Azospirillum brasilense: one gene and its partner. The protein of the gene in region 2 binds, or shares a complex with, the protein of the main gene of each other region. Links are inferred from orthologs where the notes say so. Each region holds a gene or a part of one and is shown on either strand. Other genes may lie near its edges.

Region 1 (3,056 bases), on a different replicon or contig from region 2:
CCGACCGGCGGAGCGATGGACATGTCGTTGTCGTTCAGGATGACGATCAGCTTGCTGTTCGCCGACCCGGCGTTGTTCATCGCCTCGTAGGCCATGCCGGCGCTCATCGCGCCGTCGCCGATCACGGCGATCACATGGTTGTCGCGGCCCAGCTGGTCGCGCGCCACCGCCATGCCCAGCCCCGCGGAGATGGAGGTGGAGCTGTGACCGGCGCCGAACGGGTCGTACTCGCTCTCCGACCGGTTGGTAAAGCCCGACAGCCCGCCGCCGGTGCGCAGGGTGCGGATGCGGTCGCGGCGCCCGGTCAGGATCTTGTGCGGGTAACATTGATGCCCGACGTCCCAGATCAGCCGGTCATCCGGGGTCTGGAACACGTAATGCAGGGCGACGGTCAGTTCGACGACCCCCAGCCCGGCGCCCAGATGACCACCGGTCACCGACACCGCGCTGATGGTTTCCGTCCGCAGCTCGTCGGCCACCTGCCGGAGCTGTTCGGGTTTGAGCGCGCGCAGGTCGGCGGGGGTGTGGACGAGGTCGAGAAGCGGCGTCTTGTCGTTGAGGGTCACGTTCGAAACGTCCTCCGTTCAGGTCCGCCGCGCGACGACGAAGTCGGCGACCGCTTTGAGGATATCGGCGCGCCCGTCGAAGATCTCCAGGTGCGCCTTGGCCTGGACGGCCAGCATCGCGGCCTGCGAGCGGGCGCGGTCCTGCCCGAGGATGGACACGAAGGTGGATTTTCCGGCCTCCGCGTCGCGACCGACCGATTTGCCGGTCTCCGCTTCCGTCCCCTCGATGTCCAGCAGATCGTCGACGATCTGGAAGGCCAGCCCGAGGTCATGGGCGTAGGCGCGCAGCGCGAGGCGCTGCGGCGGCGGGGCCTTGCCCAGGATGCCGCCGGCCTCGCAGGAGAAGGCGATCATGTCGCCGGTCTTCATGCGCTGGAGCCGCGTCGTCGTGCCGAGGTCGAAGGTCTCATGCTCGGCGATCAGGTCGAGCATTTGGCCGCCGACCATGCCGTGCGGCCCGGCCGCCTTGGCCAGCGCCGCCACGAGCTGGCAGCGCACGTTCGGGTCCTCGTGGGTCGCCGGCTCGGCCAGCACCTCGAAGGCGTAGGTCAGCAGCCCGTCGCCGGCCAGAATGGCGGTCGCCTCGTCGAACTTGCGGTGCACGGTCGGCTGGCCGCGGCGCAGGTCGCCGTCGTCCATCGCCGGCAGGTCGTCGTGGACCAGCGAATAGCTGTGGACGAACTCCACCGCCACGGCGACGCGCAGCGCGCAATCCGGATTGACGCCGAACAGGGCGGCGGACTGGCACACCAGGAAGGGGCGCAGCCGCTTGCCACCGTTCAGGCAGCCGTAACGCATCGCCTCCAGCACACGCGATTCGGGGAGGTCGGTGGTCGGCAGGAGATGCAGGATCGCACGCTCCACATCCGCCGCCATGTCGGCCATGGCTGTCTTAAGGTCGGTCTGCACGTCAGTCGATCCGGGCGGGTTCGGTGCCGAGGGTGCCGTCGGCGGCAACGGTGATGCGGTCGATCTTGGCCTGGGCCTCCCGCAGCTTCGCCTCGCAATGCCGCTTCAGCGCGGTGCCGCGCTCGTAGGAGGAGATCGCGTCGTCAAGCTTGCCGCGCCCGTCTTCGAGCTGGCGCACGATGCGCTCCAGTTCGGACAGCGCGTCCTCGAAGCTGAGGGCGGCGATGTCGGGGGGTATGTTAGCAGCGTCAGCCATGATCCATCCGGCCAATGATCCATACGATGGGGTGCCCGCGATGGGACCGAAACCCGAAATTATGGCTCAGCCCCCAAATGCGCAAGGCCCGCGGCGGGCGTATTCCGCTCCCACCGCAGGCCTAGCCGGAAGAACCGACCTTGAAGAACCGGCCGGAAAGAACCGGAAGGCTCAGCAGTACATCAGTTCGCGCACATGCGCCGCGGTGGCCGAGGCCAGGGCGCGCAGATTGTAGCCGCCTTCCAGCACCGACACGATGCGCGCCCCGCAATGGGTGCGGGCCAGATCACCCAGCTTGCGCGTGGCCCAGGCGAAATCGTCGTCGGTCAGGTGCAGTCCGGCCAGCGGGTCGCGCGAATGGGCGTCGAATCCGGCGGAGATGATCAGCAGATCGGGTTTGAAATGATCGATGGCCGGCAGGATGATGTGGGTCATCGCGTGCCGGAACTCCGGCGAGCCGGACATGGCGGCGAGCGGCGCGTTGACGCAGTTGCCGTAGTCGCCCTTCTCCCCCGCGTCGCCCGTGCCGGGATAGAGCGGCGACTGGTGGGTGGAGCAATAGAGCAGGTCCGGGTCGCGCTGGAAGATGTCCTGCGTGCCGTTGCCGTGATGGACGTCGAAATCCATCACCGCCACCCGCTGCAGCCCATGCGCCGCCCGTGCGTGGTAGGCGCCGACCGCGGCGTTGTTGAACAGGCAGAAGCCCATGGCCTTTTCATGCTCGGCATGGTGCCCCGGCGGGCGCACGGCGCAGAAGGCGTTGCGCGAATGGCCCGACGCCACCGCGTCCACCGCAGCGACCACCGCCCCGGCGGCGCGTAGCGCGGCCTCGCCGGAGCCGGGGGACATCACCGTATCGGCGTCGATGCCGGCGTGCTCCTGCTCCGGCACCAGGGCCAGTATGCGTTCGACATGCTCCCGCGGGTGCGCCCGGGACAGTTGCTCGAGGGTGGCGAGCGGCGCCTCCTGCCGTTCGAGCATGTAGAATTCTTCGGTCTCAAGCGCCGCCAGCACCGCACGAAGCCGGTCGGCGCATTCCGGATGGCCCAGCCCTGTGTCGTGGTCCAGGCAGGCGGCGTGGGTGAACAGGGTGGTGAACATGCTTTTCTGTCTTTTTCGTTCGTGTTCGAGGCATTTCCCTGCACCCATTCTTCCCGGATCGCTAATGAAAGTACAGGATGATTGCGGGGCTTATCGTCACATCCCCCAACCGCCACCCCCACCCCCTTTGCGCGGCGGACGTGCAAGCCATCCCGTTTCGCGGCTCCGTCAGGCGCAGCGTTCGATCACGAAACGGTAGACGCCCCCCTCCTCCACGCTGGAGG
Region 2 (3,133 bases):
TGCTGGAGCGCTACGCGGCGCTGCGCGTGGTGCTGGAGCACGCGACCACCGCGGAGGCCGTGGCCTTCGTGCGCGAGCACGCCGCCTCGGGCCGGGTGGGGGCGACGATCACGGCGCACCACCTGCTGATCAACCGCAGCCACCTGTTCGCCGGCGGCATCCGCCCGCACCTCTACTGCCTGCCCATCGCCAAGCGCGAGACGCACCGGGTGGCGCTGGTCGAGGCCGCGACCTCGGGCGAGGGGCCGTTCTTCCTGGGCACCGACACCGCCCCGCACACGGTGACCGCGAAGGAGAGCGCCTGCGGCTGCGCCGGCTGCTTCACCGCCGCCAACGCCATGGAACTCTACGCCGAAGCCTTCGAGGAGGCGGGCGCTCTGGACAAGCTGGAGGCCTTCGCCAGCCTGAACGGCCCGCGCTTCTACGGCCTGCCGGCCAACGAGGACAAGGTGGTGCTGGAGCGCACGCCGTCCACGGCGCCGGACATCGTGCTGACCGCCGACGGCGAGGCCGTGCTGCCCTTCCGCAGCGGCGAGACGACGCGCTGGACCTTGGCCGGCGCGGCTTGAGGGGCTGCGGCGCGGGCGTTGCTGCTGCGGTTGCCCCCACCCCGGCCCTCCCCCGCTGCGCAGGGGAGGGTGCCTTCTGCGAAGCGGCGGCAGTCCCCTCCCCTGCGATAGCGGGGGAGGGTTAGGGTGGGGGCAGGGTCACCCTCCTCAGAAAAGACTCCCCTGAACCGGTGGGCGCTGCGGCTTCTTTGGCTCGGGCTTGGCCTTGGCGGCCTTGGGCTTCGGCTCCGGCGCGGTGGGCGGTGCATCCACCCGCGGCCCGCCGTCCACCGTCGCGGCGGCTTGGCCATCGGCGAAGACCAGCGACACCGCCAGACCCGGCGTGGCCTGGGCGGCCCTGGTCAGCGGCTTGCCGTCGCCGGACTGCACCAGGGCGAAGCCGCGCTCCAGGACGCCCTTGTAGGAATAGCTTTCCAGAAGCTGCCCCACCGCCGCCAGCTTGGCCGCGCGTTCCTCCACCGCCTTGCCGTAGCTGCGGTCCAGACGCGGCGTCAGGTCGGACAGCCGCCGGCTGCCGTCGCCGAACTTCACGCGGATCGGGCCGAGCGTCAGTCGCCCGGCCACCCGTTCATACTGGCCGCGCGCGGCGACAACGGCGTGGCGCAGCGCGCCGTCGAGCGCGCGGGACTCCGACGCCAGCCGCTGCCCGGCCTCGGCCAGCTTCTCGCGCGGGTGGCGCAACGCGGCGCCCAGCTCGTTCAGCCGGGTGCGGCGGCGGTCGAGCAGGGCGGCGGCGGCCAGCGCCAGCCGCTCCGCCCGGTCGTCCAGCCGCTGGGCGTGGCTTTCCAGCAGGGCGCGCGGGTCGCCGAGCCCACGGGCCAGCCCCTCCACCCGTGTCCGCCGTTCGGCCAGCAGGCGGGTGGCGGCGCCGACCATGCGCCGCTCGTCGTCCAGCACCTGGGCGAGCAGCTCCGCCCGCACCGGCACCGCCATCTCCGCCGCCGCCGTGGGGGTGGGGGCGCGGCGGTCGGACGCGAAGTCGATCAGGGTGGTGTCGGTCTCGTGCCCCACCGCCGAGATCAGCGGGATGCGGCTGGCCGCCGCCGCGCGGACGACGTTCTCCTCGTTGAAGGCCATCAGGTCCTCCAGCGAGCCGCCGCCGCGCGCCACGATCAGCAGATCCGGGCGCGGCACCGGGCCGCCGGGCGGGATGCGGTTGAAGCCCTCGATCGCCGCGGTGACCTCCGCCGCCGCCCGCTCCCCCTGCACGGCGACCGGCCAGAGCAGGACCCGGCGCGGGAAGCGGTCGTGCAGCCGGTGCAGGATGTCGCGGATGACCGCCCCGGTGGGCGAGGTGACGACGCCGATCACGTCGGGCAGGAAGGGAATGGGCTTCTTGCGCCCGGCGTCGAACAGCCCCTCCGCCGCGAGGCGCTTCTTGCGCTCCTCCAGCATCTTCAGCAGGGCGCCCTCGCCGGCCAGCTCCATCGACTCGATGATGAGCTGGTATTGCGAGCGGCCGGGGTAGGTCGTCATGCGCCCGGTGACGATGACCTCCAGCCCCTCCGCCGGCTGGACGGCCAGCTTCGACGCGGTGCCGCGCCAGCACACCGCCTCGATCACCGCCGTGTCGTCCTTCAGGCGGAGGTAGCAGTGGCCGGAACTGTGGCGCTTGGGCTGGGAGATCTCGCCGCGTACGCGGACGAAGCCGAACTCCTCCTCGATGCTGCGCTTCAGGCGCCGGGCGAGGTCGCCCACCGAGAATTCCGGCAGGTTCGAGCCGGGGCGCGGCTCGGGGGCGATCAGCGGAGAGGTCATATCAAGGTCTTGAGTCATGGCGGCACCATGATACAAGGCGCGGTGTCGGCAACAAGCGTGGAAGGACGAGGTGCCATGAAAGTCCTGGTGGTCGGGTCGGGTGGGCGCGAGCATGCGCTGTGCTGGGCCATTCAGAACTCGCCGCTGTGCGACACGCTCTACTGCGCGCCGGGCAACGCTGGCATCGCGGACGTGGCCGAATGCGTCGCCATCGGCGCGGAGGATGTGGACGCCCTGGTCCGCTTCGCCCAGGAAAAGGCCATCGACTTCGTGGTCGTCGGCCCGGAGGGGCCGCTGGTGCTCGGCCTCGTCGACAAGCTGACCGCCCTCGGCATCAAGGCTTTCGGCCCCAGCGCCGCGGCGGCGGAGCTTGAGGGATCCAAGGGCTTCATGAAGGACATTTTGGCCAAGTACGGCGTGCCGACCGCCGCCTATGGCCGCTTCAGGGACGTCGAGGCCGCCAAGGACTTCGTCCGCAAGAACGGCGCCCCCATCGTGGTCAAGGCCGACGGGCTGGCCGCCGGCAAGGGCGTGACCGTCGCCCGCACCCAGGAGGAGGCCTTCGCCGCCATCGACGAGGCTCTGGTCGAGGGCCGCTTCGGCGCCGCCGGGGCTGAGGTGGTGGTCGAGGAGTTCCTGGACGGCGAGGAGGTCAGCTTCTTCGCGCTGTGCGACGGCGAATCGGCGCTGCCGCTGGCCTCGGCCCAGGACCACAAGGCGGTGGGCGACGGCGACACCGGCCCGAACACCGGCGGCATGGGCGCCTATTCCCCGGCCCCGGCACTGACTCCGGACCTCCAAGCCCG

What was found.
Region 1: the proteins of xseA (region 2) and H1Q64_RS14715 are in contact, whole or in part, in a cryo-EM structure (PDB 8TXR), measured with the Escherichia coli proteins. The link is inferred for Azospirillum brasilense from one-to-one orthologs.

What each region holds. Positions count from the first base shown.
Region 1 is NZ_CP059450.1:295,196-298,251, reverse strand. Bases 105-2,992 are described here. They hold H1Q64_RS14715 (exodeoxyribonuclease VII small subunit), read right to left. Parts: upstream 1,732-2,992; coding sequence 1,477-1,731; downstream 105-1,476. Other genes in these bases: H1Q64_RS14710 (histone deacetylase family protein), read right to left, coding at 1,903-2,832; H1Q64_RS14720 (polyprenyl synthetase family protein), read right to left, coding at 585-1,451; dxs (1-deoxy-D-xylulose-5-phosphate synthase), read right to left, coding at 105-566. Also shown: more of dxs, read right to left, coding at 1-104; H1Q64_RS14705 (sulfurtransferase TusA family protein), read right to left, coding at 3,001-3,056. UniProt on the Escherichia coli protein: Bidirectionally degrades single-stranded DNA into large acid-insoluble oligonucleotides, which are then degraded further into small acid-soluble oligonucleotides.
Region 2 is NZ_CP059449.1:409,276-412,408, reverse strand. What follows is about bases 23-2,987. They hold xseA (exodeoxyribonuclease VII large subunit), read right to left. Parts: upstream 2,328-2,987; coding sequence 717-2,327; downstream 23-716. Other genes in these bases: purD (phosphoribosylamine--glycine ligase), read left to right, coding at 2,403-2,987; pyrC (dihydroorotase), read left to right, coding at 23-569. In the rest of the region: more of pyrC, read left to right, coding at 1-22; more of purD, read left to right, coding at 2,988-3,133. UniProt on the Escherichia coli protein: Bidirectionally degrades single-stranded DNA into large acid-insoluble oligonucleotides, which are then degraded further into small acid-soluble oligonucleotides.